4 regions of the Geodermatophilus sp. URMC 64 genome follow, and region 3 is predicted to be linked to each of the others. Evidence: riboswitches for the same ligand, from Rfam matches in the RefSeq annotation. Region 3 holds a riboswitch; each other region holds the start of a gene.

The links. A riboswitch is a leader RNA that binds a small molecule or an ion and turns the genes downstream of it on or off. The one in region 3 is predicted to bind cyclic di-AMP.
Region 1: another riboswitch for cyclic di-AMP. It lies ahead of ACWIYF_RS12960 (hypothetical protein); the one in region 3 lies ahead of ACWIYF_RS02215 (NlpC/P60 family protein).
Region 2: another riboswitch for cyclic di-AMP. It lies ahead of ACWIYF_RS10920 (aggregation-promoting factor C-terminal-like domain-containing protein); the one in region 3 lies ahead of ACWIYF_RS02215 (NlpC/P60 family protein).
Region 4: another riboswitch for cyclic di-AMP. It lies ahead of ACWIYF_RS09975 (LysM peptidoglycan-binding domain-containing protein); the one in region 3 lies ahead of ACWIYF_RS02215 (NlpC/P60 family protein).

What each region holds. Positions count from the first base shown of each region.
Region 1 covers NZ_CP199955.1:2,639,682-2,647,004, reverse strand. Annotated here, with positions in the region: gene fahA (fumarylacetoacetase) at 1-174, shown strand, start outside; gene ACWIYF_RS12970 (IclR family transcriptional regulator) at 171-851, shown strand; gene ACWIYF_RS12965 (VOC family protein) at 925-1,299, shown strand; gene ACWIYF_RS12960 (hypothetical protein) at 1,306-2,157, opposite strand; cyclic di-AMP (ydaO/yuaA leader) riboswitch at 2,414-2,584, opposite strand; gene ACWIYF_RS12955 (bifunctional 3'-5' exonuclease/DNA polymerase) at 2,741-4,402, opposite strand; gene ACWIYF_RS12950 (DNA-directed RNA polymerase subunit alpha C-terminal domain-containing protein) at 4,439-4,894, opposite strand; gene ACWIYF_RS12945 (DEAD/DEAH box helicase) at 4,973-6,676, shown strand; gene ACWIYF_RS12940 (hypothetical protein) at 6,673-6,843, shown strand; gene ACWIYF_RS12935 (peptidoglycan-binding domain-containing protein) at 6,853-7,314, opposite strand.
Region 2 covers NZ_CP199955.1:2,221,079-2,228,401, forward strand. Annotated here, with positions in the region: gene ACWIYF_RS10910 (MFS transporter) at 1-1,123, opposite strand, end outside; gene ACWIYF_RS10915 (class I SAM-dependent methyltransferase) at 1,320-1,961, shown strand; cyclic di-AMP (ydaO/yuaA leader) riboswitch at 2,146-2,299, shown strand; gene ACWIYF_RS10920 (aggregation-promoting factor C-terminal-like domain-containing protein) at 2,598-3,371, shown strand; gene ACWIYF_RS10925 (YkvA family protein) at 3,449-3,871, shown strand; gene ACWIYF_RS10930 (glycoside hydrolase family 13 protein) at 3,868-5,577, shown strand; gene ACWIYF_RS10935 (DUF1707 SHOCT-like domain-containing protein) at 5,587-6,045, opposite strand; gene ACWIYF_RS10940 (FAS1-like dehydratase domain-containing protein) at 6,111-6,968, opposite strand; gene ACWIYF_RS10945 (acyl-CoA dehydrogenase family protein) at 6,965-7,323, opposite strand, start outside.
Region 3 covers NZ_CP199955.1:452,659-459,981, forward strand. Annotated here, with positions in the region: gene ACWIYF_RS02200 (transglycosylase domain-containing protein) at 1-1,203, shown strand, start outside; gene ACWIYF_RS02205 (YhjD/YihY/BrkB family envelope integrity protein) at 1,185-2,012, opposite strand; gene ACWIYF_RS02210 (phytoene desaturase family protein) at 2,059-3,618, opposite strand; cyclic di-AMP (ydaO/yuaA leader) riboswitch at 3,861-4,010, shown strand; gene ACWIYF_RS02215 (NlpC/P60 family protein) at 4,027-5,094, shown strand; gene ACWIYF_RS02220 (YrdB family protein) at 5,236-5,598, shown strand; gene ACWIYF_RS02225 (hypothetical protein) at 5,576-6,121, opposite strand; gene ACWIYF_RS02230 (DUF3817 domain-containing protein) at 6,229-6,570, shown strand; partial or broken gene ACWIYF_RS02235 (serine hydrolase domain-containing protein) at 6,608-7,323, shown strand, end outside.
Region 4 covers NZ_CP199955.1:2,018,384-2,025,706, forward strand. Annotated here, with positions in the region: gene ACWIYF_RS09965 (dihydrofolate reductase family protein) at 1-283, opposite strand, end outside; gene treZ (malto-oligosyltrehalose trehalohydrolase) at 285-2,039, opposite strand; gene ACWIYF_RS09975 (LysM peptidoglycan-binding domain-containing protein) at 2,206-2,778, opposite strand; cyclic di-AMP (ydaO/yuaA leader) riboswitch at 2,779-2,939, opposite strand; gene ACWIYF_RS09980 (ABC transporter permease) at 3,265-3,663, shown strand; gene treY (malto-oligosyltrehalose synthase) at 3,660-5,990, opposite strand; gene glgX (glycogen debranching protein GlgX) at 5,987-7,323, opposite strand, start outside.

The DNA of each region.
Region 1 (7,323 bases), 2.2 Mb from region 3:
TCGTTCATCGAGCTGTCCTGGGGCGGGCAGGAGCCGGTGACGCTGTCCGACGGCTCGACGCACACCTTCCTCGAGGACGGCGACGTCGTCACGATCACCGCCACCGCTCCCGGCAGGGACGGAGCACGCCTCGCGTTCGGTGAGGTCACCGGCCGGATCGAGGCGGCGCGATGACCGAGAGCGCACCGCAGTCCCAGACGCTCGACCGCGGCCTGCGGATCCTCGAGCACCTCGCGAGCGTGAGCGCGCCGCAGCCGATCGTGGAGATCGCCTCCTCCGTCGGTCTGCACCGCTCGATCGCCTACCGGCTGCTGCGGACGCTGGAGGACCACCAGCTCGTCGAGCGGGACCCCGCCGGGCACTACTGGCTCGGCCTCGGCATCGCCGCGCTCGGCCGGGGCGTGCGGACCGACCTGCAGGCCGCGGCGCTCCCCCGGCTCAACGCCCTGGTCGCCGACCTGGGCATGACCGCCTTCCTCGTCATCCGCTCCGGCGACGAGGCGGTGACCGTCGCGAGCGTGGAGCCGCAGGACACCGCGGCGCACGTCGTCTACCGGCCCGGCACCCGGCACCCGGTGGGCCGCGGCGCCCCCGGTCTCGCGCTGCTGATGCCCGAGCCGCCGTCCCCGGACGACCGGGAGGCGCTGCGGGAGGCCCGGCGGGTCGGCTGGGCGAGCTCCCACGGCGAGGTGATCGCCGGGCTGCGCTCCGTCGCCGCCCCGGTGCTCGGCCCCGACGGCGGGGCCCGCGCCGCGCTGGCGGTCGTGTTCGTGGACGAGAACGCCGACGTCGCGAAGGTCGGGTCCGCGGTGTCCGAGGCGGCGGCGAAGGTGGCCGCCGCCGTCCGCTGAGCCGACCGCTCCCGGAACGGCCCCGGACGTGCTTGGCTGCTCGCCGTCGCACGGCCGTCGGAGGGAGCCGCAGATGCCCGTCCAGCTCAACCACACCATCGTCGCCGCCCGCGACCGGCACGAGTCGGCCGCCTTCCTCGCCGACCTGCTGGGCCGCAAGCCGCCGACCGACTTCGGCCCGTTCGCGGTCGTCGAGCTCGACAACGGCGTCTCGCTCGACTTCCAGGACGACGAGGTCGCCCAGCCGCGGCACTACGCGTTCCTGGTCTCCGAGGAGGAGTTCGACGAGATCTTCGGGCGGATCCGGGCCCGCGGCCTGGACCACTGGGCCGATCCGTTCGAGCGGCACCCGGGCGAGATCAACACCAACGACGGCGGCCGGGGCGTGTACTGGAAGGACCCGAACGGCCACATGCTGGAGATCATCACGCGGCCGTACGGGGGCTGACCCGTCCTAGCGGTAGTTCACGTGGACGTGGTCCATGTGGTTGGCCGTGGCGCTCCCCCGGTCGGACATGCCCTCCCAGGAGCCGCCCGGCGACTGCAGGATCCGCTGCCGGTAGATGAGGTACTCCACGCCCAGCTCGTCCCAGTGGTCGATGTGGTACTGGACGATCGCGTTCCCGAGGGCGGTGTCGGACAGCACCATGTAGTCCAGCGCCAGACCGGACGGGTGCCCGTGCGGGTCGGTCGCGCTGGGCCGGGTGCCGCCGAGGGTGATGTCGCCGGCGCCGGGCACGTTGGAGACGACCGCGTTCGCCGCGGCCTGCACCTGCGGCTTCACGCTGCCCGCGGTGTTGGAGATGTGCGCGGTCGCGGTGACCGCGGTCCCGGCGACCTCCTGGGCCGGCTCCGGGGCGATGGCCGGGGCAGCGGCGGCCCGGGCCTGGGCCTGGGCCTCGGCGGCGGCCTTGGCCTTGGCCTCCGCCTCGGCGCGGGCCTTGGCCTCGGCCTCGGCCTTCTGCCGGTCGAGCTCGGCCTGGTCGGCGGCCGCCTGCGCCTGCTGCGCGGCGGTCTGCTCGGCCTCGCGGGTGCTGCGGCTGGCGGCGAGGTCCTCGAGCGGCTGCAGGTCCTCGGCGGGGGCGACCGCGCCCGACTGGGCGCTCAGGCCGAGTTCCTGGGCGACGCTGACCGACTCCGACGTCCCGGCCTCGGCCTGGGCGGCCGGGTCGGCGCCGAACAGGACGTTGACCATGAGCGCGCCGGCCGTGGCGACGCCCAGGTACAGCCCGGGACGGCGGACGGCGGCGGGCGGGAGCCGGCGCGCGCGGCGGGCCCGGCCGGAGGTGGTGGTGCGGGTGTCCATGGGGAGGGGTGCTCCGAGAGGTACGGGCGCAGCGGCGCAGGGGCGCACTGCGAGGGGATGCGGGCAGGGCGGCGCGGGCGCACCAGGAAGCGGCTGGTCAGCCGGTCGAGCGAGGGTGCTCGGGGTGGTGGGCCTGCGCGGGCGGCGTCAAGGGGGGCCGCCGACGATCAGATCCGCGGGCGCACCCGGATCCGGCGGTACCGGGCCGTGCGGGGTCGGGCAGCAGGGCAAGCGCGCACCATCGGGGCGGCTCTCCGTTTCTTCCGTCAGCCGCCTACCGAGTTAGCTGACGGGTTCGGGCGGGAAGCAGCCCTACCGCCGGTGGACGCAGAGCGACCACGGGCAGGATTCACCCCAGTACTGCGGTGGGTCCCCGGCTCGCCCGTTGCTCGTGGCCGAACGGTGGGCGACTCGGCGGCGTCCGCTCGGACTCCCCGGGTGGGGACGTGATGACCGACCGGACCTCTTCACCGTAGAGCCGTTATGCAGTCGTGACAATCAGGGGCCGTCGATTCGTCGGGTGATGCACGTCGCGGCTTACCGCCTTGACGGCGGAAGCGTGCTACGGCCTGCCGATCCGGGGTCAGCCGGCGTCGGCCCACGACGCGACGACGGCGACGTCGAGCGGGAAGTCGACCGGGAAGTCGCCGAACAGCAGCCGGCCGGCCGTCGCCGCGGCGCCGCGGACCGCGTCGACGACGTCCGGCGCCAGGTGCTCGGGCGTGTGGACGACGACCTCGTCGTGCAGGAAGAACACCAGGTGCGGCCGCTCCTCGACCCGGCCGGCGCCGCCGAGCCGCCACAGCCGGTTGCGCAGGTCGGCCAGCCAGCACAGGGCCCACTCCGCCGCCGTCCCCTGGACGACGAAGTTGCGGGTGAACCGCCCCCACGCGCGGCGGGAGCGGTCCCGCTCCTCCCGGGAGCCGCCCTCGTCGGGCGGTTCCCCGAGCTCGACGGCGCGCTCGGCCCACCCACCGGTCGGCGCCGGCGACCCCCGGCCGAGCAGGGTGTGCACCACCGCGCCGCGCTCCCCCGCCCGGGCGGCCTCCTCCACCAGCCCGATCGCCCGCGGGTACCGGCGGGCCAGCCGCGGCATCATCCGGCCGCTCTCGCCCCGGGTGCCGCCGTACATGGCCCCCAGCACGCCGAGCTTCGCCTCCGCGCGCGAGGCGACGGCGCCGGCGGCCACCATGCCCTCGTACAGGTCGGTGGAGCGCGCTGCCTCGGCCAGCGCCGCATCCGCGCTCATACCGGCGAGCACCCGCGGCTCCAGCTGGGCGACGTCCGCGACCACGAACCGCCAGCCGTCGTCCGCGATCGCCGCCGGGCGCACCTGGATCGGCACCGACAGCGCTCCCCCGCCGTTGGACGCCCACCGCCCGGTCACCACGCCGCCCGGCACGAAGTACGAGCGGAACCGGCCGTCGCGCACCCAGGTCTCCAGCCAGCTCCAGCCGTTGGCCTGCAGCAGCCGCGCCAGCTTCTTGTACTCCAGCAGCGCGGGGACGGCGGGGTGGTCGAGCTGCTCGAGCGTCCACGAGCGGGTGTCGCGCACCGGCAGCCCCGCGGACTGCAGCGCGCGCAGCAGCTCCCCGGGCGAGTCCGGGTTCAGGTCGGGCACCCGCAGGGCGGCGCGGACCTCCGTCGCCAGGCCCTCCAGCACCGGCGGCCGCGCACCGGCCGGCGGCCGGGCGCCCAGCAGGTCGGTGAGCAGGCGCTCGTGCACGTCGGCCCGCCACGGCAGCCCGGCGTGGGTCATCTCGGCGGCGACCAGGGCGCCGGAGGACTCCGCCGCGAGCAGCAGGCCCAGGCGGCCCCGCTCGCCCGACGCGGCCAGCGCCGCCTGCTGGCGGTCGAGCTCGGCGAGCGGGTCGAGCCGGTCGGCCGGGTCCTCGAGCGGGAAGAGGCCGGGCTCGGGGGCGGTGACCGGCGCCAGCGCGTCCCAGCCCGCCGTGTCCTCGCCGGTGAGCACGGCCTGGTCGACGAACGGCGAGCGACGGAGGACCGCGTGGGTCAGCCGCAGGTCGGTGCAGCGCTCGACGCGGACGCCGGCCCCGAGCAGCGGCGGGTACCAGCGCGTGGTGTCGTCCCACACCCACCGGACCGGTGTGCGCTCCCGATCCCGGACGAACCCGGCGAGCTCGCCCGCGGCCAGCCGCGTCTCCCCGGCCGGCGTCCCGTCGTCGGTGCACTCACGGGCCTCCACGGCGCCCTCGCCGCGGCGCAGCAGGACGACCCGGTTCACCCCCGCAGTGTCGCCGACGCGGCCGACATCCCGGTGCTAGCGGCCGAGCAACCGCCCCAGGCAGCGCACCGGCTCGCGGACCGACCACCGCACGAGGCGCACCGCCAGGCGCAGCAGGTCGGCGTACTCGGCGGGCCGCGGCGCCGGGGACGGCGGGGACGGCGGCGACGGCTCGGCCGCGACCGGCGGCGCTCCGGGGACCAGCAGGTCGACCGCGCTCCGCCGGCGGGGCTCGCGCAGCGAGGCGAAGGACGGGATGGGCGGCGCGGCGGGCGCCTCGTCCTCGATCGGGTGCGGCGTCCCCGGCTCGGGGACGACCCGCCGGATGGCGGCGATCATGCCCGGCCCGAGGCCCTTGATGCCGGCGAGCTCCCGCCGGGTGAGCCCGGCCAGGTCCTCGACCGTGGTGACCCCGGCGGCGGCCAGCGAACTGACCGCCCGCGCGGGCAGGCCCAGTGCCGGGAGCGCCTGTCCCGTCGGTCTGCTCTGCATGGCGCGCCCACCCTAACGTCGGCCTCCGGGCGGCCACCCGGCGAGTCGGTCGCTGCCCGGGGTGGGAAGGATGGGGCCATGACCGGCGCCGAGCAGGACGACGAGAGCGGCGGCACGTTCGCCGACCTCGGGCTGCGGCCCGAGCTGCTGACCGCGCTGGCCGGCCTCGGCTACGAGGAACCCACCCCGATCCAGCGCGAGGCGGTCCCGCCGCTGATCGAGGGCGAGGACCTGCAGGGGCAGGCAGCCACCGGCACCGGCAAGACCGCGGCCTACGCGCTGCCGCTGCTGCAGCGGCTGCCCGCCGGCCGCCGCGACCCCGAGCCGGGCGCCCTGGTCCTGGTCCCGACCCGCGAGCTGGCGATCCAGGTCTCCGAGGCGCTCTACCGCTACGGCAAGGAGCTCGGCGCGCGGGTCGTGCCGGTCTACGGCGGCCAGCCGATCGGCCGGCAGCTGCGCGCCCTCGACGCCGGCGTCGACGTCGTCGTCGCCACGCCGGGGCGGGCGCTGGACCACGTCCGGCGCGGCACGCTGCGGCTGGGCTCGATCGCCACCGTCGTCCTCGACGAGGCCGACGAGATGCTGGACATGGGCTTCGCCGAGGACCTCGAGGCGATCCTGGACGAGACGCCGGAGGAGCGGCAGACCGTGCTGTTCTCGGCGACCCTGCCGCGCCGCCTCGACGCGCTGGCCCGCCGGTACCTGCGGGACCCGGTCCGCATCGAGGTGGCGCGGGAGCGGGCGGCCACCGGCGAGGCGCCGCGGGTGCGGCAGACCGCCTACGTCGTCCCCCGGGCCAGCAAGCCGGCCGCCCTCGGGCGGGTCCTCGACGTCGAGTCGCCCACCGCGGCCATCGTGTTCTGCCGGACGCGCGACGAGGTGGACACCCTCACCGAGACCCTCAACGGCCGCGGCTACCGCGCCGAGCCGCTGCACGGCGGGATGAGCCAGGAGCAGCGCGACCGCGTCATGGGCCGGTTGCGGGCCGGGACGGCGGAGCTGCTCGTGGCCACCGACGTCGCCGCCCGCGGGCTGGACATCGACCAGCTGACCCACGTCGTCAACTACGACGTCCCCTCCGCCCCGGAGACCTACGTGCACCGCATCGGCCGGGTCGGCCGGGCCGGCCGGGAGGGCGTCGCCATCACGCTGGTCGAGCCGCGCGGCCACCGGATGCTCAAGACGATCGAGCAGGTCACCAAGGCGCCGATCGCGGTGGAGAAGCTGCCCACGGTGGCCGACCTGCGCGCCCGTCGGCTGGAGCTGACCCGCGCCGCGCTGCGCGAGAGCCTGCTCGAGGACGACCTCGAGCACTTCCGGGCCGTCGTCGACACGCTCACCGACGAGTTCGACGTCGTGGAGGTCGCCCTCGCCGCGGTCAAACTGGCCCACGAGGCCGGTGGCGGCAGCGACGACGACGAGGACATCCCCGACGTGACGCTGCGGCCCGATCGCAGCGGCCCGCGGCGGGGCGACGGCGGCCGCGACGACCGGCGCGGACGGCGCGACGACCGGGGCGGCGGCCGCGCGCCCGCCGCCGGCGTGACCCGGCTGTTCGTCGGCCTCGGCCGCAGCGCCGGCGTCCGCCCGGCCGACCTGGTGGGCGCGATCACCGGCGAGGCGGGGCTCCAGGGCCGCGACATCGGGGCCATCGAGATCGCCCAGCGGTTCTCCGTCGTGGAGGTCCCGGAGGCCGCGGCGGGCTCGGTGATCACGGCGCTGCGGCAGGCCACGATCAAGGGCCGTCGCCCGGTCGTCCGGCGCGACCGGGACGGCGCATGACCGGCCCCGCGGACCGGGAGCCGGGGCGCGAGATCGACCCCCGGGACCCGGACACCCTCTACGCCGAGGGGCCGGTGGCGGCCGAGCCCCCGGACGACGACCTGCCCGACGCCTCGCCGCTGCGCGACTCGGGTGGCACGGGCCCGGGGCCCGACGACCTGGATTGACCTGCTCGGTCAGAAGGAGAGCATCCCGCTGACCAGCGCCCGCCACGTGACCGGGCCGACGATGCCGTCGACGGTCACCTCGGGGTAGTCGGTGGACAGCGCCTGCTGGAAGCCGCGGACGGCCTGCTCGGTCTTCGGGCCGAAGATGCCGTCGATCTGCAGGCCCTTGCTCGGGTCCCCGGACTCGTTGCGGAACTGGAACTCCTCCTGGACGCCGCGCACCGCATCGCCCTCGCTGCCCCTGCGCACCGTGATGATCAGCGCCGACCAGGTCCGCGGGCCCACGATGCCGTCGACCGTGAGGTTCTTCTCGTCCTGGAACGCGCGCACGGCGGCATCGGTCTTCGGGCCGAAGATGCCGTCGACCGCCACGGTCTTCCCGCGTGCCCGCAGCAGGTGCTGCAGCGTCCGCACCGGGTGCTCCCGCGCGCCCTGCCGGACCAGCGGCCACGGAGCAATCGAATCGGCCATGTCGTCCCC
Region 2 (7,323 bases), 1.8 Mb from region 3:
CGACGTAGGCCATGCCGCCGCCGACGGAGCTGAGCACGAAGTAGACGGCGAAGCTGTAGTAGCCGGTGTCCGGCTCGGTCGCCGCCAGCGTGAACAGCACGCCGCCCACCAGGCTGATCAGCGTGCCCACGACCATGAACGGCTTCCGGACGCGCAGCTTGTCCGACAGCAGGCCGAAGAGCACCAGGCCGATGGCGTTGAAGCCCCAGTACCAGTTGGCCAGCCCGTTGGCCCGCTGCTCGGAGTAGCCGTAGACGGTCGCGAAGTAGACGACGACGAAGCCGACCAGCGCGTAGTACAGGAGCAGGAAGACGCTGATCGCGAACGCCGAGCCGACGATGTCGAAGCGCAGCATCTGCCGCCACGAGCCCTTGACCGCCTGCTCCGGGTCGATGCCGGCCGCGCGCGCCTCGATCAGCGCGCGGTCGCGCATGCTCACCATCAGCTGGTCGCGCAGCGCGGGGGAGAGCTCGCGCAGGCCGACGAGCGCGACCAGGAAGACGACGAGCCCGGCGATGCCGCAGACGTAGAACTGGAAGCGCCAGTCGGGGTGGTCGTCGAGGGTGTTGCTGGAGACCGTGGTGACCACCAGGCTGCCGAGCACCGGGCCGAGGGTCCAGAAGCCCATCGCCACGCCCCGGCCGACCTGCGGCGAGAAGTCGCGGATCAGCGCCGGCGTGGCCACCAGGACGATGCCCTCGACCAGGCTCAGCAGCGCGAACAGGACCGTGTAGACGGTCTTGTTCGGCGCGAGCGGCAGCCCGAACAGGATGATCAGGCCGGTGACCAGCAGGCCCCAGACGACGAGGTTGGCGCGGCCCCAGCGGTCGGCCAGCCCGGCGAAGAGCGACGCGAAGGCGCCGACCGCGTTGCCGATGACCGAGACGAACACGAAGAACGTGAACGACATCCCGAAGTCGGCGATGATCTGCGTCGCGACCGCGCCGCCGATGTAGAGCTCGTAGTACAGGACCACCGTCGCGAGCACGGTGATGCCCAGGTAGAGGGCCCGCGGCCCGTTCTCCGGGTAGTGCGGCAGCGTGCGGTCCCAGAACCGGCTCAGGCCGCCCCGCGGGGGCGCGGGGTCGTCGGCGTTGCGCGGCGGGACGGTGGTGGTCGTCACGGTGTTCCCTTCCCCGGCGACGGTGCCGGGCCCCGAGTGCGAGCTCGCCGGGCCGGAGCGCGGCGGGTGTGGTGCAGACCACACCGCGGGGCAGGCTATCGACGCCGTGTCAGCGCAGTCAACGGTCCGTCGAGTCACCCGACGGGGTGTTTCGCTGACACAGCGTCGCGGGAGGACGTCGAGCAGACTTGGCGGCGTGCCGACCGCCGTCCCCGCCGCCTTCGTGCGGGCGCACACGCGCCTCGCCACGCCGTCGCTCGTGCCCGAGGTGACGCTGCACGTCGCCGACGACGTCGTCGCGCTGTGGGACGCGATGGAGACCGAGCAGGGCCGGCCGGCGGAGCAGCCGCCGTTCTGGGCCGCCGCCTGGCCGGGCGGGCAGGTGCTCGCCCGCTACGTGCTGGACGCTCCGGAGGTCGTGGCCGGGCGCGGCGTGCTCGACCTCGGCTCCGGCAGCGGGCTTGTGGCGATCGCCGCGGCGGCGGCCGGTGCGCGCGAGGTGGTGGCCAGCGAGATCGACCCCTACGGGACGACGGCGATCGCGGTGAACGCCGAGACCAACGGCGTGCGCGGGCTCCGCGTGGTGGGCGACGTGCTCGGGGGGCCGCCGCTCGACGTGGACGTCGTCCTGGCCGGGGACGTCTGCTACGACCGCGAGATGACCGAGCGGGTGATGCCCTTCCTCGACGCGTCGCGCGCCGCGGGCGCCGAGGTCCTCATCGGCGACCCGGGCCGGATGTACCTGCCGGCCGAGCGGCTGGCCGCCGTCGCGGCCTTCGACGTCCCGGAGACCGAGGGGCCGGGGATCCGCCGGTCGACGGTCTGGCGGCTGGGCTGACAGGACGACCTGGTTCCGTTTCGTTCGCCCCTACCCATTCCCGCCGTCGAGAAGCTGTCGCGCGACACTCATCACCCCACAAATCGTCGGCCGTGGATTGTCACGACTGCATAACGGCCTCTACGGTGAAGAGGTCTGGTCGGTCGTCACGTCCCCAGCCGGGGAGTCCGAGCGGACGCCGCCGAGTCGCCCACTGCTCGACCACGAGCAACGGGTGAGCCGGGGACCCACCGAAGTACTGGGGTGAATCCCGCCGACCGGGCACGTGTCCGGCGCGGGTAGGGCTGCTTCCCGCCCGAATCCGTCAGCTAACTCGGTAGGCGGCTGACGGAAGAAACGGAGAGCCGCCCTCATGGCGCGCCCTTGCCCCTCCGCACGACCCCGCAGCGCCCGGCACCGTCGCCTCCGGATGCGCCCGCGCATCTGATCGGACGCGGCCGTCCGCCCGGACGCCGCCCGCGGGCCCACCGCTCCCGAGCACCTCGCTCGACCGGCTGACCAGCCGCTTCCCCGGTGCGCCCGCGCAGGCCCGGCACTCCGGCGGACCGCCGTGACCGCTGCCCCGCACATCCGACGCAGCCCCGCAGCCCCGAACGGGCTCTGCTGCGCCCACACCCCCTCGGAGCACCGCCACTCATGAACCTCCGCAGCACGATCTCCGGCCGCAGTACCGCCCGCCGCCGTCCGCCGGCCGTCGGCCGCCGTCCCGCCCTGTACCTCGGCGCCGCCGCCGCCGGCGCGGTCATGGTCAGCGTCCTGTTCGGCGCCGACCCGGCGGCCCAGGCCGAGGCCGGGACGTCGGAGTCGGTCAGCGTGGCCCAGCAGCTCGGCCTCACCGCGCAGGCCGCCCCCGCCGACGCGGCGCGCGACCTGCAGCCGCTGGAGGACCTCGCCGCCAGCCGCAGCACCCGCGAGGCCGAGCAGGTCGCCGCGCAGCAGGCGCAGGCCGCCGCCGACCAGGCCGAGCTCGACCGGCAGAAGGCCGAGGCCGAGGCGAAGGCCCGTGCCGAGGCCGAGGCCAAGGCTCGCGAGGAGGCCGAGGCCAAGGCCCGCCAGGAGGCCGAGCGGGCGCAGGCGGCGCCGGCTGCGGCGCCCGCGTCGTCCGGGTCCAGCTCCGGTTCGGGGTCCTACCAGGACTACGCGCTGTCCAAGCTCGGCGGTGACACGTCCGAGTTCTCCTGCCTCGAGAACCTGTGGGGCAAGGAGAGCGGCTGGAACCCGAACGCGCAGAACCCGACGAGCACCGCGTACGGGATCCCGCAGTTCCTCAACTCGACGTGGGCGAGCACGGGCATCGCCAAGACCTCCGACCCGTACCGGCAGATCGATGCGGGCCTGATCTACATCAACAACCGCTACGGCTCGCCGTGCGGCGCGTGGTCGCACTCCCAGTCCACCGGCTGGTATTGAGCCGACAGCTCGCCTCACCTGACCGAGGGGTCGCCCGTCCCGGGCGGCCCCTCGGGGCGTTCTGGGACCATGGATCCGTGCGCGGCTGGCTGACGGGGCTCGGGATCGCCGCGGCGGTCATGATCGCCAGCTGGGTGGTCCTCGTCCTGCTGGCCCGCCGCCTGCCCGAGGGCACCGCGAAGGAGCTGGCCCGGTTCCTGCCGGCCTGCGTCACCACGGCCCGGCGGCTGCGCGTGAACCCGGCGGTGCCCCGGCGGGCCAAGCTGGCGGTCGGGTTCGCCGGCCTCTGGGTGCTCTCGCCGATCGACCTCATCCCGGAGTTCCTGCCGGTCATCGGCCCCCTGGACGACGTCGTCGTCGTCGCGCTGGCGCTGCGCTACGCGGCCCGGCAGGTGCCGCGCGAGGTCCTGCTCGAGGCGTGGCCCGGCGACCGGCGGATCATCGAGCGACTGCTGGGCCCACCTCGTGCGACGTCCGCCCCGATCGACCGAGAGCGGTGACCGTGCCCGACGCCCCGTGGTGGACCAGCGCCGTCGTCTACCAGATCTACCCGCGCTCCTTCCAGGACTCCGACGGCGACGGCATCGGCGACCTCGGGGGAGTGCTGCAGCGGCTGGACCACCTCTCCGACCTCGGCGTCGACGTCCTGTGGCTCTCGCCGGTGTACCCCTCGCCGCAGGCCGACAACGGCTACGACATCTCCGACTACCAGGACGTCGACCCGCTCTTCGGCAGCCTGGCCCAGCTCGACGAGCTGATCGCCGCCCTGCACGCCCGCGGGATGAAGCTGGTCATGGACCTGGTGGTCAACCACACCAGCGACGAGCACCCGTGGTTCGTGGAGTCCCGGTCGGGGCCGGGCTCGGCCAAGCGGGACTGGTACTGGTGGCGGCCGCCGCGGCCGGGCCTGGCCGCCGGCGCCCCGGGCGCCGAGCCGACCAACTGGGCGTCGTTCTTCTCCGGGCCGGTGTGGGAGCTCGATGAGGCGAGCGGGGAGTACTACCTGCACCTGTTCGACAGGAAGCAGCCGGACCTCAACTGGGAGAACCCCGAGGTCCGGCAGGCGGTCTACGCGATGATGCGGTGGTGGCTCCACCGCGGTGTCGACGGTTTCCGCATGGACGTCATCAACATGATCTCCAAGGACGTCGCCCCCGACGGTCATCTGCACGACGGGCCGCCGATCCCCGGGACCGGCCTCGGTGACGGCTCCGCGTTCTACCTCTGCGGCCCGCGCATCCACGAGTTCCTCCAGGAGATGCACCGGGAGGTGTTCGCCGGGCACGACTCGCGGCTGCTGCTGGTCGGCGAGATGCCCGGCGTCACCGTGGAGGAGGCGCGGCTGTTCACCGACCCGGCCCGCGCCGAGGTGGACATGGTGTTCCAGTTCGAGCACGTCGGCCTCGACCACGGGGCGTCGAAGTGGGACCTGCGCCCCTTGAGGATGCGCGACCTCAAGGCCTCGTTCGGCCGCTGGCAGGCCGGCCTGGCCGACGTCGGCTGGAACTCCCTCTACTGGGACAACCACGACCAACCGCGCGCCGTCTCCCGCTTCGGCGACGACTCCCCGGAGCACCGGCGCAACTCGGCCACCTGCCTGGCCACCCTCCTGCACCTGCACCGCGGGACGCCCTACGTCTACCAGGGCGAGGAGCTCGGCATGGCGAACTACCCGTTCGCCGGGATCGAGGAGTTCCGGGACGTCGAGTCGGTCAACCAGTACGAGGCGGCGGTGGTCGGAGGACGCGATCCGGGAGAGGTCCTGCGTGGCCTGAGGAAGATGAGCCGGGACAACGCGCGCACGCCCGTGCAGTGGGACGGCTCGCCGTCCGCCGGGTTCACCACCGGGACGCCGTGGCTGCCGGTCAACCCCGACCACGTCGAGTGGAATGCCGAGCGCCAACGGGGGGACGACGGGTCCGTGCTGGCCCACTACCGGCGGCTGATCGCCCTGCGCCACGAGAACCCGGTCGTGGCGCTCGGCGACTTCACCCTGCTGCTGCCGGACCACGACGACGTGTACACCTTCACCCGGGCGCTCGACGGCGACCGGCTGCTCGTCGTCTGCAACGTCAGCGGCCGGCCGTGCGCGCTCGGCGAGCTGCTGCCCGAGGCGGTGGACGCCGAGCTGGTGCTGGGCAACCTGCCGGAGGCCGACCCCGCCGTCCTCGGCCCGTGGGAGGCGCGGGTGCTGCGCCCCCGCTGAGGCCGGCGATCAGTCCCAGTGGTGGTGACCGTGGTCGTGGTGGTCCCAGCCGCCGCCGAGATCGGCGGCGTCGGCCATCGCCGCGGTGAGGATCATGACCAGCAGCACGCCGAGCAGGATGGCGCTGATCAGCACCCACCGCCGCCGCGTCCGGTCGGCCAGCGCCCATGTCGGGGCGCCCATCACGGACGTCCGCGCCTGCAGCGCCGCCGTGGACGCCACCGCCCGCCAGCCGGGGGCGACCGGGGTCGGGTCCGGCAGGTCGGCCGTGAGGGGTGGCAGGTCGTCGACGTAGCGCGCCGCGAAGGCGGCCGACGTCCGTTCGTGTCCCTCCTCCACGGTCAGCAGGCCGGCGCCGACGGCGTCGTGCAGCCGGTGCACGACCGCCTCGCGCTGGGCGTCGGAGGCGCGGACGCGGCGCCCCGAGCCGGGCGGCGCGGTGGTGCCGGGGTCGGTCGGTGCGGTCATCGCGGAGCTCCCCTCGCTCACCCGTCCTGGGGCTGTCGAGGGTGCGCCTCCGAGCTGTGTTCTGTCTATGAATCCTCAGGTCGCCAGCGCAGGCGGCCGGTGACCGACGGCTGGGCGCCCGGGGTGCCGGCGGCCAGCCGTGCGCCGGCGCCGTCCGGGCCGCCGGAGGCGAGCACCGGCCGGCCGGCGAACGACGGGCGCTCCAGGCGGTACTCGAACCCGGAGACCGCGTGGTCGGGGGCGAAGCGACGCGGCAGCTCGAGGAGCAGCAGGGCGAGCAGGGGGCCGTGCACGACCAGGCCGGGATAGCCCTCCACGCCGGTGACGTACTCGTGGTCGTAGTGGATGCGGTGGGTGTTGTAGGTCAGGGCGCTGAAGCGGAACAGCATGCGGGGGTCGGGGTCCACGCGCAGCTGCCAGGGGTCCTCGACGGGCGCCTCCGCCGGCGCCGGCTCGGGTGCGCGGCGCTGCGGGGTGCCGGCGGGCTGGCTGCGGTAGACGACGTCCTGCTCCTCGACGACGGCGAGCTCGCCGTCGCGCTCGTAGCGGTGCCGGACGGTCACGAACACCATCTCGCCGGTGCGCCCGGTGGCCGGGCGGACCCTCACCAGGCGGGAGTGCCGGACCAGCTCGGCGCCGATCGGCACCGGGGCGAGGAACTCCAGCCGGCCGCCGGCGATCATGCGGCGCCGGTCGGGGACGGGCGGCAGGAAGTGCCCGTCGGCGGGATGGCCGTCCTCGCCGAGCGCCGACTGCGGCGGCGCCTCGAGGAAGGAGAACCAGTGCCACAGCGGCGGGAGCTCGTCGGGGGCGGGCTGGTCGAGCAGCGCGGCGAAGGCCGCCACCGGCCAGGGACCGATCCGGTCGACGGCCTCGACGGGACGTGGCGCCCAGTCGGCGAGCAGCTCGGCGAGGCGGTTCACCGCGGGAGGCCGCCGCGCTGGATCAGCTGCCGGGCGATGACGTCGCGCTGGATCTCGTTGGTGCCCTCGCCGACGATCATCAGCGGTGCGTCGCGGAAGTAGCGCTCGACGTCGAACTCCGTCGAATACCCGTAGCCGCCGTGGATGCGGACGGCGTCCAGGGCGATCTGCATCGCCGTCTCGGAGGCGAACAGCTTGGCCATGCCCGCCTCGAGGTCGCTGCGCCGTCCGCTCTCCAGCGTTTCGGCGGCGTGCAGGACCAGTTGCTTGGCCGCGGTCAGCTTGGTGGCCATGTCGGCGAGGTAGTTGCCGATCGACTGGTGCTGCCAGATCGGCTTGCCGAACGACTCGCGTT
Region 3 (7,323 bases):
GCCGCCGCGCTGGCCCGCGGCTTCGGCAGCCACTACACGCTGACCACGTCGGACCCGTACGTGTCCCGGGTCTACAAGGACGGCGGCAAACCCTACGACGTCGAGAACGCCGGCCGCTACGCCAGCACCCTGGACATGACCACGGCGCTGTACCAGTCCTCCAACACCTACTTCCTCGGCCTGGAGGACGCCCTCGGCAGCGTCGAGGAGCCGGTGCGGATGGCCGAGCGGATGGGCCTGTTCCAGTTCAACGACCCCGCGCTGCCGCAGCAGATCATCGACGACAACCGCGGCTCGTTCACCTTCGGCTCGGAGCCGACCAGCCCGCTCGGGCTGGCCAGCGCCTACTCGACCTTCGCCGCCGGGGGTACGCAGTGCGACGTCGTCCCGGTGACCCGGCTGCTGGACCGCAACGGCGAGGACGTGCTCGGCGACGACGGGCAGCCGCTGGTGCACGACCGGTGCACGCCGGAGGCGATCGCGCCCGGGATCGCCAACACCATGAACCAGATGCTGCGCAAGGACGTCGAGCCCGGCTACGGGGGCCAGACCGGCCGGCGCGCGTACGTGCCCGGTCACCAGATCGCCGGCAAGACCGGGACCTCGCAGGAGAACTTCTCGGCCGCGTTCGTGGGCTACACGCCGGAGATCACGGCCAGCGTCATGGTGCTCAACCCCAAGCGCAACGAGGACGTCGGCGGGTTCGGCGGCAACAAGCCGGCGACGATCTGGCACGACGCGATGGAGCCCATCCTCCAGGCGCGGGGCAGCGGAGAGTTCCCGCCGGCCGACGAGACGGTGGAGAACGGGAACACCAAGCCGGTGCCGAGCTGCGGGAGCGTCAGCCGGTGCCAGCGGGCGCTGGCCGACGCCGGCTTCGCCTACACCACGGTGCGGGTCGACAGCTCTCGCCCCGCGGGCACGTTCGTGGGCTTGAGCCCCCGCAACCGCGCCGTGCCCGGCCAGGTGGTCATGATCCGGGTGAGCAACGGCTCCGACTACGTCGAGCCGAGGCCGGAGCCCGAACCCGAGCCGGAACCCGCCCCGCAGCCACCTCCGCAGCAGGAGCCGCCGCCCCCGGCCCCGGACCCCCCGGCCGACGACCAGGGGGACGGCGACCAGGGCGATGCCGGCCAGGGGCCGCAGCCCGGCCGACCGCCCGGCGACTTCCCGGACAGCCCCGGTCAGGGCGACGACGACTGACGCTCGTCGAGGGACTGGGTGAGCAGCCAGCCGCCCAGCAGCACCAGGTGGAGGACGAACAGCCACAGGCCGACGGCGGCCACCCCGCCGACCACCGCGATCCCGCCGAAGGGCGCCCCGAGGTCCAGCGGCAGGGACAGGAACAGCACGAAGCCCTGCAGGAAACCGGACAGGCAGGCCGCGGTGAGCGGGACGCCGACGAGCAGGGCCCGCCGTCCGACCCGGGCGCCGGCCACCACCTGGAAGCCCCACAGCAGGGGCACGGTCAGCACGGCCAGCACGGAGTAGAAGCCGACGGCCACCCGCCCGAGGGTGGCGGCCGGCCCGCCGGTGCGGGCCAGGTCGGCCATCACCTCGACCGCCAGCAGCAGCGGGTGGAGCAGCAGCGGCGTCACGAGGAGAAGGGGCAGCGCCAGCAGGCGCCCGCGCCACGCCGTCATCGACTCCCGGCGCCGGCTGAACCGCAGCAACGCCCGGCGCAGCCCTTCGCCGTAGAGCGACATGGGCAGCAGCGCCAGCAGGCCCCCCAGCAGGTCCAGGCCCACTCCCGCGTCGACCAGCCGCTGGACCGCCGCCGGCGCACCGACCGCGGCGGGGAACAGCTCCGCCAGACGGGCGCCGAGCTCCCGGACCGTCTCGGGGGAGGTCAGCCGTGCGGTGAGCGCGACGGCCACGACCAGCAGGGGGACGACGGCCAGCCCCGCGTAGAAGGTGAGCCCGGCGGCGATCAGCGCGAGGTCGCGCCCGTGCAGCCGCCGCCGCATCGCCTGCAGGAGCTCCGCTGCCTCCTGCGTCCAGCGCTGCCGCACCGGGTCATGTCACCAGGCCCGGCGTCCCCGCGCCCCTCGGACGGCCTCAGCGGCCCGCGAGGAGGTGCCGGGCGGCCGCGTAGCCGCCCAGCCCGCTGACCGCGCCGCCGCGCACGGTTCCACCCGAGGACGCCGCGACGATCCGCGGGTGCGCGGTCGCCACGCCCCACGTGCCGGCCTCCTCGGGCGTGCGGGCCACCGGCCAGTCCAGGTCGCCGTGGAAGATGTGGCCGCCCGGCATGGCCAGCGCGGCCTCCACGTCGAGCGGTGAGGCGGCCTGCAGGCAGGGCTGCCCGTGCGCGTCGCGCGCCAGGCAGTGCAGCAGCGGCTCCGCCAGGTGCGCGTCCAGCTGGGTGACGACCCGCCGGACGGCCTCGGCGCGGGTTCCCTCGTTGTCCGCGGCATAGAGCTCCGCCGGGGTGTGCAGGCCGAACAGCGTCAGGGTGTGCAGGCCCGCGGCGCGCGCCTCCGGCCCGAGGATGGTCGGGTCGGTCAGCGAGTGGCAGTACACCTCGAACGGGATGCTCGCGGGCAGCTGCCCGGCGGCCGCCTGGGCGTAGGCCGCGTCGAGCTGGCCGGCCGCCTCGTCCACGTGGAAGGTGCCGGCGAACGCGGTCGCGGGGTCGGCGCCCGAGCGCAGCCTCGGCAGCCGGGCGAGCACCATGTTCACCTTCAGCTGCGCGCCGCTCGGCCGGGGTCCGGCGTCGGTCCCGGTCAGCTCGGCGAGCACGGTGGGCGCGGCGCCGACGACGACGTGCCCGGCCTCGGCCGCGGCGTCGCCGTCCTCGCCCGTCCAGTGCACGGTGACGCCGCCCGGGCCGGGCTCCAGGGACGTGACCGTGGCCCGGGTGACCAGCTCGGCCCCTGCGGCGCGGCCCGCCGCCGCCAACGCGCCGGTGACCGCGCCCATGCCGCCGACCGGCACCCGCCAGCGCCCGGTCCCGTTGCCGATCAGGTGGTACAGGAAGCAGCGGCCGGCGGCGCTGCGCGCGTCGTGCACGTCGGCGAAGGTGCCGATCAGCCCGTCGGTGAGGGCCACCCCGCGGACGACGTCGTCGGCCAGGTGGTCGGCGACGACGTCGGCGAGCGGCCGCTCGCGCAGGTCGTGCCAGAGCGCGGGGTCGCGCAGCCGGCCGGCGAGCTCGCCGGGCGCGAGCAGCGGCTCGGTCAGGGTGGGCGCGAGGTCCTCGGCGAGGGTCGCCAGCCGGCCGTAGAACCGCTGCCAGCCCGCCAGCTCGGCGTCGGACCCGGTGAGCGCCCGGAAGGAGGCGGCCGTCGCCGGGCCCTCGTCCCGTTCGACCAGCAGGCCGAGGGACTCACCGCCCCGGGCCACCGCGGTGTAGGAGGCGACCGCCCGGTCGAGCAGCGTCAGCTCCAGGCCGAGGTCGGTGACGATGCGGTCGGGCAGCAGGCTGACCAGGTACGAGTAGGCCGACAGCCGGACGTCGACGCCGTCGAAGAGCTGCCGGCTCACGGCGGCCCCACCCACCTCCCGCCGGCGCTCGAGCACGAGGACCGACCGGCCGGCCCGGGCCAGGTAGGCGGCGGCGGTCAGGCCGTTATGTCCACCTCCGACAACGACGACGTCGTAGCGCGCACGCGGCATCTGCGCACCGTAACCACCGTCCGGAACGCGTTTGCCCAGGTCGCCATGTTCACGTTCACATGACACTCCCGGAGGTGGGGCCCGATCCTCGTCACCCAGCGTGCGGCCTGAAGTGCAATCGGTTGTGAAGAGGTGCACAAATCACATCCGGGTGATTGTCACGAGGCGGTCATCCGCTTACCGTCTGTATGTCCGTCGGGGCGTTGAGTCACTACTGAGTGACACCCGCCGGGCGCCGCCGAACCGGTGGACCGCGCGAGACGCGGGCGCCGGACCGGGGACCCACCGAAGCACCGGGGTGAAGCGGACCCGGCCCTCCAGGCCGGCCCGCCGGGCGCCTTCTGAGCCCGAACCCGTCAGCTAACTCGGTAGGCGGCTGATTCGGAAGAAATGGAGAGCCGCCAGACCATGGCGACCCCTCGGACGTCCTTCCCGCGCCCGAACCTCCTGCCGATCACCGCGCGTCGCGCGGTCCTCGCCCTCACCGGCGCCATCGGCGTCGCGCTGGTCCCGGTGCCGGCCTCGGCCGCGCCGGACCCCGCCACCGCGCAGGAGGCGGCCGCCCTCATGGCCGCCCGCGCCCACGACCTCGAGGCCGTCACCGAGAAGTTCAACGACGCGCGCGAGGAGCTCACCGCCCAGCAGGACGCCGTCCGCGCCGCCGAGGCCACCCTGGCCCAGGCGCAGGCCGACCTCGCCACCGCCCAGGAGCAGGTCCGCGGCATCGCCCGCAGCGCCTTCACCGGCGAGGGGCTCAACGGCTTCTCTGCGCTGATGACCAGCGACGGCGCCGACGACTTCGTCGCCCGCATGTCGACGCTGGAGATGGTCGCCGGCCACCAGAACGAGATCCTCGGCGAGGCCGCCGCGGCCAGCCAGGTGGCCGCTCAGGCGCAGACCACGGCCGCCAAGGCGGCCACCGAGGCCCAGGCCACCTTCGACGCGGTCGCCGCCCAGCAGGCCGACCTGCAGAAGCAGGTCGACGAGTACCAGGCCGATTTCAGCCGGCTCTCCGCCGAGGAGCGGCAGGCGACCACCGCGCTGGCCGGCCACAGCGGCGACCGCGCCAGCCGGGCCGAGCGCGCCGAGCCGCTGCCCTCCGGGCCGATCGTGGCGAGCAGTGCGGCCGCGCAGACCGCCGTCGACACGGCCATGGCGCAGCGGGGCAAGCCCTACGTCTGGGCGGCCGCCGGCCCCGGCTCGTACGACTGCTCCGGGCTGGTCCAGTACGCCTACAAGGCCGCCGGCGTGAGCCTGCCGCACTCCAGCAGGCAGCAGGCGAGCATGGGTCAGGCGGTCTCGCGCGCCGAGCTGCAGCCCGGTGACCTGATCGCCTTCTACAGCCCGGTCAGCCACATCGGGATCTACATCGGCAACGGCCAGATGGTGCACGCACCGACGTCCGGTGACGTGGTCAAGGTGGCCAGCATCGACGCCGTCGGCACGATCACCGCGATGCGGCGCATCGCCGGCTGAGTCCCCGCCCGCACGCCTTCCGAGCCCCCGGCCGCCTCCCCCGCGGCCGGGGGCTCCGTCGTGTGCACGGTTGACAGGGCGCCATCGTCCGAGAACACTGCTCTCAAAACGGATCGTCGATCACGAAACGGAGCAGGAGCCATGGCGCACACGTGGAACTGGACCTGGGTCACCGTGGCCTTCGCCTCCGAGCTGGCCGCCCTCGCCGCGCTCGCGGTCGGCGCCTGGTCGCTGCCGGACTCCACCACCGGGCGGGTGCTCGCCGGTATCGGCGCACCGCTGGTCGCGGCCGTGCTCTGGGGCGTGTTCGCCGCCCCGCAGGCGCCGGTGCAGATCGCGGTGCTCGCCGTGGCCACCAAGGCGGTCGTCTACGGCTCCGCGGTCCTGGCGCTCGCGGTGTCCGGGCATCCGCGGCTCGCCGCCGTCCTCGCAGTGGCCGCCCTCCTCGGCTCGGTGCTCTCGGGCCCGCCGTCCGCGCTGGTCACCCCTCCGCCGGCGGCCTGACCTGCTGCAGCAGCCCCCAGACGAACTGCGCGCGGACGCCGTCCGGGAGGTGGATCTCCCAGCGGGTCACCACACCCGGGTCGACGCTCACCGCGCCCGGCAGGCCGACGACGTCGTCGAGCACGTGCTCCCAGGCCCGCAGCCCGCCGGCGGCCGCAGGCGGCACCGGCGAGCCCGGCGCGCGCACCAGGTGCTCGTTCAGCACCGTGCCGCCCGGGCCGGACAGCACCTCCCACAGCAGGTGCGGCCACAGCGGCAGCGGCCAGCGGCGCACCTCGACGTCGAGGTCCCCGAACCGCCGGTCCTCCGCCTCGTCGGGCGGCCCCAGGACGGCGGTGCGCAGCGCCAGCCCCCGGGGCGCCCTGGCCGCGTGGTGCAGCGCCTGCCAGCGCCGGTGCGCCGCGCGGGCCTGCGCCCGGTCGGCCCCGAGCCGGGGGAGCGCCTGCGCCACCAGATCGGGGCGGACGTCGGCCATCCGGCGCAGCAGCACGAGGCAGAACTCCCGCCGCGCCAGCCCCTGCACGCCCCGACCCTGCCACCCGGCGAAGGTCACACCCTCCATCGGGGACGCCGGTGGGCGTGCTGCCGTTGAGGTCTCCGGACACCCGCACCCGAGGAGGACCCGCCCCCATGCCGTCGCGCACGCCCCGCCCCGCCCTGGTCGCCACCGTCTTCCGGGTGGTCGCCGTCGCCGAGGCGCTGTCCTGGCTCGGGCTGCTCGCCGGCATGTACCTCAAGTACGTCCCGCGGACGACGGAGGTGGGGGTGCACGTCTTCGGCCCCATCCACGGCGCGGTGTTCGTGGCCTTCGTGGTCGTCACCCTGCTCGCCGCCCGGGTGCTGCGCTGGCCGGTGCGCACCACGCTGCTGGCGCTGGCCGCCGCCGTCCCGCCGCTGGCCACGGTGTGGTTCGAGCGGCGGGCCACCCGCGGCGGCCGGCTGCCAGGGCGGGAGCTCGCCCCCGTCGGCTGACCGGGCCGCCGCGGGGGCGGCTCACTACGGTCCTGCCATGCCGTCCGTCCTGCCGACCACCGCCCGCCGGCTCCTGGCCCGCACCGCCCGCGCGCAGCGCGACGGCCGCGCGCCCAGCCTGGTCGCCGGCGTGGTGCGCGACGGCGGGCTCGCCTGGTCGGCCGGGCGCGGCGACGTGCCGGAGCCGCACGCCGACGTGCAGTACCGGCTCGGGTCGATCAGCAAGACGGTTACCGCGACCGTCGTGATGCGACTGCGCGACGAGGGCCGGCTGTCGCTCGACGACCCGCTGGAGAAGCACCTGCCGGGCACGCCGCTGGGCGACCGCACCGTCGGGCAGCTGCTGTCGCACCTCTCCGGCGCCGTCGCGGAGAGCCCGGGCGGCTGGTGGGAGCGCACGCCGGGCGGCACGCTCGACGAGCTCGGCCTCGGCGCCGCCCACGTCGTCCTGGGGGCCGCCCGCCGGTTCCACTACTCCAACCTGGGCTTCGGCCTGCTCGGTGAGCTGGTGGCGCGGCAGCGCGGCGCCGCCTGGGAGGACGTCGTCCGAGCCGAGGTGCTCGGTCCCCTCGGCATGGACCGGACGACGCCGCGCCCGGGGCCGCCCGCGGCAGCCGGCTCGGCGGTGCACCCGTGGGCCGACGTCGTCCTGCCGGAGCCGGAGCACCACGCGGGCGTCATGGCCGCGGCCGGGCAGCTGTGGGCGACGCCGGCCGACCTCGCCCGGTTCGCCGTCTTCCTGCTCGGGGACAC
Region 4 (7,323 bases), 1.6 Mb from region 3:
GCCGCAGCCGCCCCACCGCGGAGTCGTCGGACATCGGGCCGTAGCCCTCGGCGATCGCGGTGCCGGCGCCGACCAGGACGACGTCGGCCAGCGCGCGCAGCATCCGGAACACCCGCAGGTCGCCCGGCGACTGCAGGCCCCGGCTGCGCCCGGAGACGGTGGTCGCGCCGTCGAGCGAGGCGATGAAGTTGACCCGCAGGAACCGCCCCGCCGGGGCCTGGTAGGCCGCCGCCAGGCTCGCGTCGTCGTCGAGGTCCCGGACGTCGGGGAACAGGGCCCGCATGTCAGCGGGTGGTCAGGACGGCGGCGGTCTCCGCGGGCAGGGTCACCGTCTCCCGGTCCAGCCGGGGCTGCTCGCCGGTGCTGAACAGCACGCCGGTGGCCGGGCGGTCGAGGTCCAGCTCGCGGGGTGCGTCGGCGAAGTTGGCGACGACGCGCAGCGACCCGCGGGTGACGGCGATCCAGCGGTCGTCGTCGTCCCAGCTGACCGCCATCGCGGCGAGGTCGGGGTCGACGAGCTCCGGGTGGGCTTTTCTCAGAGCCAGTAGCGCACGATGCGTCTCCAGCACCCGCGCGTGCGGCTCCTTGGCCGGCTCGGCCCAGTCGAGCTTGGAGCGGGTGAACGTCTCGGGGTCCTGCGGGTCGGGGACGACGGCGGCGTCCCAGCCGTGCTCGGCGAACTCCCCGATGCGGCCCTCGGCCGTCGCCTTGCCCAGCTCGGGCTCCGGATGGCTGGTGAAGAACTGCCAGGGCGTCGTCGCCCCCCACTCCTCGCCCATGAAGAGCATCGGCGTGAACGGGCTGGTCAGCACGATCGTGGCGCCGACGGCGAGCAGGTCGGGGGAGAGGGAGGCCGAGATCCGGTCGCCGACCGCCCGGTTGCCGATCTGGTCGTGGTCCTGCAGGTAGCCGAGGAACTTCCAGCCGGGCAGCAGGGCGGTGTCGACCGGGCGGCCGTGGTGCCGCCGCCGGAAGCTCGACCACGCGCCGTCGTGGAAGAAGGCGCCGGTCAGCGTCTTGGCCAGGCCGGACAGGCCCGCCTCGGCGAAGTCGGCGTAGTAGCCCTGCCCCTCGCCGGTCAGCGACGCGTGCAGCGCGTGGTGGAAGTCGTCGCTCCACTGCGCGGTCAGCCCCAGCCCGCCGGCCACCCGCGGGGTGACCATCCGCGGGTCGTTGAGGTCGCTCTCGGCGATCAGCGTCAGCGGCCGGCCGACGGCGACCGACAGCTTGTCGACCTCCTGCGCCATCTCCTCGAGCACGTGCGTGGCCCGCTCGTCGACCAGCGCGTGGACGGCGTCGAGCCGCAGTCCGTCGACGTGCATGTCGCGCAGCCACATGAGCGCGTTGTCGATGACGTAGCGGCGGACCTCGTCGGAGTCCGGGCCGGACAGGTTGATCGAGCTGCCCCACGTGTTGGCGCCGCCCGAGGCGTTGATGGGGAAGAACTCCGGCAGGTAGTTCCCCGACGGGCCCAGGTGGTTGTAGACGACGTCCTGGATCACGCCGAGGCCGCGCTGGTGGCAGGCGTCGACGAACCGCTGGTAGGCCGCCGGGCCGCCGTAGGTCTCCTGCACGGCGTACCAGAGCACGCCGTCGTAGCCCCAGTTGTGCGGACCGTTGAACGCGTTGACCGGCAGCAGTTCGATGAAGTCGACGCCGAGGTCGACCAGGTGGCCGAGCTTGTCGATCGCGGCGTCCAGGGTGCCCTCGGGGGTGAACGTGCCGACGTGCAGCTCGTAGACCACGCCGCCGGCCAGCGGCCGCCCCGTCCACGCGGTGTCGCCCCACGAGTGGGCGGCCGGGTCGAAGCGGCGGGACAGGCCGTGCACGCTGTCGGGCTGGCGACGCGAGCGCGGGTCCGGGCGGGGGCTGTCGTTGTCGTCCAGCAGGAAACCGTAGTCCGCCTCCGGGGAGGCCTCGACCTCCGCGCGCCACCAGCCGTCGTCGTCCCGGCTCATGTCGTGGACGGCGCCGTCGACCTGGAGCCGCACGCGTTCCGGCAGCGGTGCCCAGACGGCGAACTCGACGGGGTCGGGCATGGAGGAGCCTTCCTTCCGGCAGGGGGAGCGCAGCCACTATGCCCGGGCGCCGTCGGCTCAACCGTCGAAGGACCCGGATGGCGACGCTGCCCGAGCCCGCCCCCGACGTGCGGGAGCCGGGCCGGGGAACGCCACCCCGGCCCGGCTCCGTCGCCCGGTCCTCCCGTCAGACGTGCAGGCGCTGGCCCACGTAGATCATGTTCGGGTTGCCGACGGTGCTCCGGTTCTGCGCCCAGAGCGCGCGCCAGCTGATCCCGTGCGCCCGGGCGATCTTCGCGAGGGTGTCACCGCTCTTCACCACGTAGCTGCCACCCGACGCGTGGGACGACCCCGACGACGCCTGCGGGGCCGGCGCAGGTGCGGCGGCCGCCGGTGTGGAGCCGCCCCGCAGGTGCCGCCCGCAGACCGGCCACGCGCCGATGCCCTGCCCCGCGAGGGTCCGTTCGGCGACGGCGATCTGCTGCGCCGGTGTGGCCAGGTCGGCCCGGGCGGCGTAGGCGCCACCGCCGTAGGCCAGCCAGGTGGAGCGGCTGAACTGCAGCCCGCCGTAGTAGCCGTTGCCGGTGTTGATGTGCCAGTTCCCCCCGGACTCGCACTGCGCGACGCCGCTCCAGTCGTGCTCTGCGGCGGACGCCGGCGCGGCGAGGGCGACGCCCCCGACCGCGGTGCCCAGGGCGAGCGCAGCGCCGCACAGCAGGCGGCGGACATGGCGGTACCCGGGCAGGACGTGCTGGGACATGGATCCTCCGATCCCCGCCGGCGAGGTGAGCTGTCGGGTTCGGGCGATCGGTGTGCCCGGCCGCCGGGAGGCGGCTTCACCCCGAGACGCAGCGCGTGCGTCAGATGTGGTTCCCCCGCCCCCGTCCGTGGGCTGATCCGAGGGACAGGCGGCCGGTGGACGGGGTTGGGCGGGCCGGCGCCTGGAGCCCGGCCGAGGGAGGCCCGGGCACGCGCCGAACCGTATGGAGGGCCCTCCCGTGCGGCTCTCCGGACCATGCAGTTCCCGGGCGTGGCGTCGGTGTTTCGCCGACGCGCCGTCGCCGGTCCTGCGCACCGCACTCGCGCCGCGACGCACCGTTGCGGTGCGGGTGCTTCCCGCCTCCGGGTGACCGGTCCGCGCGTCGCGGTGGAACGGGCCCCGCGAGCGGCTGCCGCCCGCTACCGTCCCGCCGACTCGGTACCACCGAGTACGGCCTTCTTCGGCCCGCCGACGCTCGAGCTGTGGATGCCCTCGCAGCAGGCCGACGAGGTGATCGCCACCGTCCAGAACGACCTCGGCCTGGCGCTGCCCGGCGTGGAGGTGCAGGCGTTCCGTCAGGACGCCGGCGTGCGCCGCAGCTTCGGGGCCACGTCCGCGCGGATCTTCTCCGCGGTGATGCTGGAGAGCGTCTGCGCCACCTTCGTCGCCGGCCTGGTGGCCGTCGGCGCCTCCGTCGTCCTCGTGCGCCAGCTCCCGCTGGAGCAGTGGCTCGGCAACGGCATCCCGCTCGCCGACACCCCCGGGTTCCCGGTGGCGGCGGCGATCGAGGGCCTGGTCGCCGCCACCGCGGTCGGCGCGCTCGCCGGCCTGCTGCCCGCGATCATCGCCGTCCGCGCGAAGGTGATCGACGCGATCCGCTTCTAGTCCCGTACGAGGAGCGCAACCGGCAGGCGGGCGAGGACGTCGGCCAGCGGGGCGCCGGCGGCGTCGGAGACCGCCCGCGCCCCGGTGAACAGGTCCCGCCAGGCCCCGTTCGGCAGTTGCAGCGCCGTGTCGCCCCAGCCGCCGAGCGCCGCGAGCCCGACCGGCAGCCGGGTCGCCACGGACACCGCCCCGCCCCGGTCGAACGCGACGACGTGCCCCGAGGCGGACCCGGCGGCCTCGACCGGCCCGTAGCCGTCGAACCACTCCGGATGGTCGCGGCGGGCCCGCAGCGTGCGGGAGACCACCTGCAGCTTGGCCGCGCCGGTGTCGTCCACCTCGGGGACCTCGCCGCCGTCGAGGGCCGCCAGCAGCCGCCGGCGCAGGTCGTAGTCGACCGGCCGCCGGTTGTCCGGGTCCACGAGCGAGAGGTCCCACAGCTCGGTGCCCTGGTAGACGTCCGGGACGCCGGGCATGGTCAGCTGCAGCAGCTTCTGGGACAGCGAGTTCGACCGGCCGAAGCCGGTGATCCGCTCGACGAACTTGTGGATCCGCGCCGCCGTCGCCTCGTCGTCGTAGGCGGCGTCGACGAGCGCGTGCAGCTGCTCCTCGAACTCCTGCACCGGGTTCGTCCACGTGGTCGACGTCCCGGCCTCGCGGGCGGCCTTCTCCACATAGCCGTGCGCCCGCTCGCGCGAGAGCGGCCACGCGCCGACCAGGTTCTGCCACACCAGGTGCGCCAGCGGCCGGTCGCCCAGCGGGTGCCGCGACAGCAGGTACCGGACCAGGCTGGCCCACTCGGTCGGGAGCTCGGCGAGCACGGCCAGCCGGGCGCGGACGTCCTCGCTGCGCTTGGTGTCGTGCGTCGACAGCGTCGTCATCGACGCCGGCTTGCGCTCCAGCCGGCGCCGCTGCGCCTCGTGGAACTCCTCGACGGTGCTGCCGAACCGTGCCGGGTCGCCGCCGACCTCGTTGAGCGCCACGAACCGCGCCCACCGGTAGTAGGCGGAGTCCTCCACGCCCTTGGCCATGACCGGGCCGCTGGTCTGCTCGAACCGGGTGGCGGCCTCGGTGCCGGCCTGCGCGAGCACCGGGTGCAGCGCGTCGACGGCGGCGACCAGGTCGGGACGGCGGTCGCGGACCGCGGCCACCGCCACGTCGAGGTGCTCACGGCCGTCGGGCAGGTAGCTGCGGTAGACGCCGAACGTGGCGAGCAGCTCGGCCAGCGCCTCCCGGACCTGCTCGGCGTCCACGCCCGGCAGCTCGCCGATCACCCGCACCAGGCGCGCGACCTCCGAGCCGAGCATGCCGTCGGTGACCTCGCGCTTGCAGTCGTGCACCAGCTGCGCGTAGTCGACGGTCCGGCCCGCGAGCTCGGTGTCCAGCGCGGTCAGCGCCGCCTCGCCGGCCGGGTCGACCAGGACGTCGTCCACCTCGGCGAGCGCGTCGTAGCCGGTCGTCCCCGCGGTGGCCCAGCTCTCCGGCAGCTCCTCGCCGGGCTCGAGGATCTTCTCGACGACCGTCCACCGGTCGTCGGAGAGCCGGGCAAGTCGTTCCAGGTAGCCCTTGGGGTCGGCCAGGCCGTCCGGGTGGTCGATCCGCAGCCCGTCGACCGCGCCCTCCCGCACCAGCCGCAGCACCAGGTCGTGGGTGGCGTCGAAGATCGCCGGGTCCTCCACGCGCAGCCCGGCGAGGGTGTTGATCGCGAAGAACCGCCGGTAGTTCAGGTCGGTGTCGGCGCGCCGCCAGTCGACGAGCTCGTAGTGCTGGCGGTCGTGCACCTCCTGGGGAGTCCCGCCGTCCGTGCCGGGCGCGAGCGGGAAGCGGTTGTCGTAGTACCGCAGCTCGCCGTCGACGACCTCCAGCTTCTCGACGTCGTCCGCGGAGCCCAGAACGGGCAGGCGGACCCTGCCGCCGCCGAACTCCCAGTCGATGTCGAAGGCATCCGCATGGGCACTGGTGCGCCCGTTCTTCAGCACGTCCCACCACCAGGGCGCGGCGGCGGGATCGGCGACGCCCATGTGGTTGGGCACCAGATCGAGCACCAGCCCGAGGCCGCGCTCGTGCAGCGCGGCGACGAACCGGTCGAAACCCTCCCGCCCGCCGCGCGCCTCGTCGATGTGCGCGTGGTCGACGGTGTCGTAGCCGTGGTTGCTGCCCTCGGCCGAGCGCAGCAGGGGAGAGGCGTAGCCGTGCGTCACCCCGAGGTCGGCGAGGTAGCCGGCCACGGACGCGGCGTCGTCCAGCGTGAAACCGGCGTGGATCTGCAGCCGGTAGGTCGCCGTCGGCACGCTCCGGCGGCGCTCGACGTCGTCGGTCCCCTCGGTCACGGTGCCGCGCGCAGGACGACGGTGGCGCGGGCGGCGACGGTCACCGACTCACCGGGCTTGAGCTCGTCGGGCTCGAGCTCGCCGTGCTCGGCGGTGTCCAGCACGACCGTCCAGGCGGTGGCGTACTCGCTCGTCGGCAGGGAGAACTCCATCGGCTCGTGGTGCGCGTTGAAGGCCAGGTAGAAGCAGTCGTCGAGGATCGCCTCGCCGCGCTCGTCGGTCTCCCGGATGCCGTGGCCGTTGAGGTACATGGCCAGCGACTTGGCGAAGCCGGCATCCCAGTCCTCGTCGCTCATCAGGTCGCCCGCCGGCGTCAGCCAGGCGACGTCCGGCACGGGATCGCCCTCCGCGCGCCGCACCGGCCGGCCGGAGAGGAAGCGGCGCCGGCGGAACACCGGGTGGTCGGTGCGCAGCTTGATCACCTGCTTGGTGAACTCCAGCAGCTGCTCGTCGACGTCGTCCCAGTGGATCCAGGTGAGCTCGGAGTCCTGGGCGTAGCCGTTGTTGTTGCCCTGCTGGGTGCGGCCCATCTCGTCGCCGTGCAGCAGCATCGGCACGCCCTGGGACAGCATCAGCGAGGTCAGGAAGTTGCGCTGCTGCCGGGCGCGCAGGGCGAGCACCTTCGGGTCGTCGGTCTCGCCCTCGACGCCGCAGTTCCAGCTGCGGTTGTGGCTCTCGCCGTCGTTGTTGCCCTCGCCGTTGGCCTCGTTGTGCTTCTCGTTGTAGGAGACGAGGTCGCGCAGGGTGAAGCCGTCGTGCGCGGTGACGAAGTTGATGCTCGCCACGGGGCTGCGACCGGAGTGCTGGTAGAGGTCCGACGACCCGGTGATCCGGCTGGCGAACTCCCCGATGATCGCGTCCTCGCCGCGCCAGAAGTCGCGGACGGTGTCGCGGTACTTGCCGTTCCACTCGGTCCACAGGGCCGGGAAGTTGCCGACCTGGTAGCCGCCCTCGCCGACGTCCCAGGGCTCGGCGATCAGCTTGACCTGGCTGACCACCGGGTCCTGGTGCACCAGGTCGAAGAACGCCGACAGCCGGTCGACGTCGTGCAGCTCGCGGGCCAGCGTGGAGGCGAGGTCGAAGCGGAACCCGTCGACGTGCATCTCGGTGATCCAGTAGCGCAGCGAGTCCATGATCAGCTGCAGCGCCTGCGGCGTGCGCGCGTTCAGCGAGTTCCCGGTGCCGGTGTAGTCCATGTAGTACTGCGGGTCGTCCTCGACCAGCCGGTAGTAGGCCCGGTTGTCGATGCCCTTGAACGACAGCGTCGGGCCCAGGTGGTTGCCCTCCGCCGTGTGGTTGTAGACGACGTCGAGGATCACCTCGATGCCGGCCT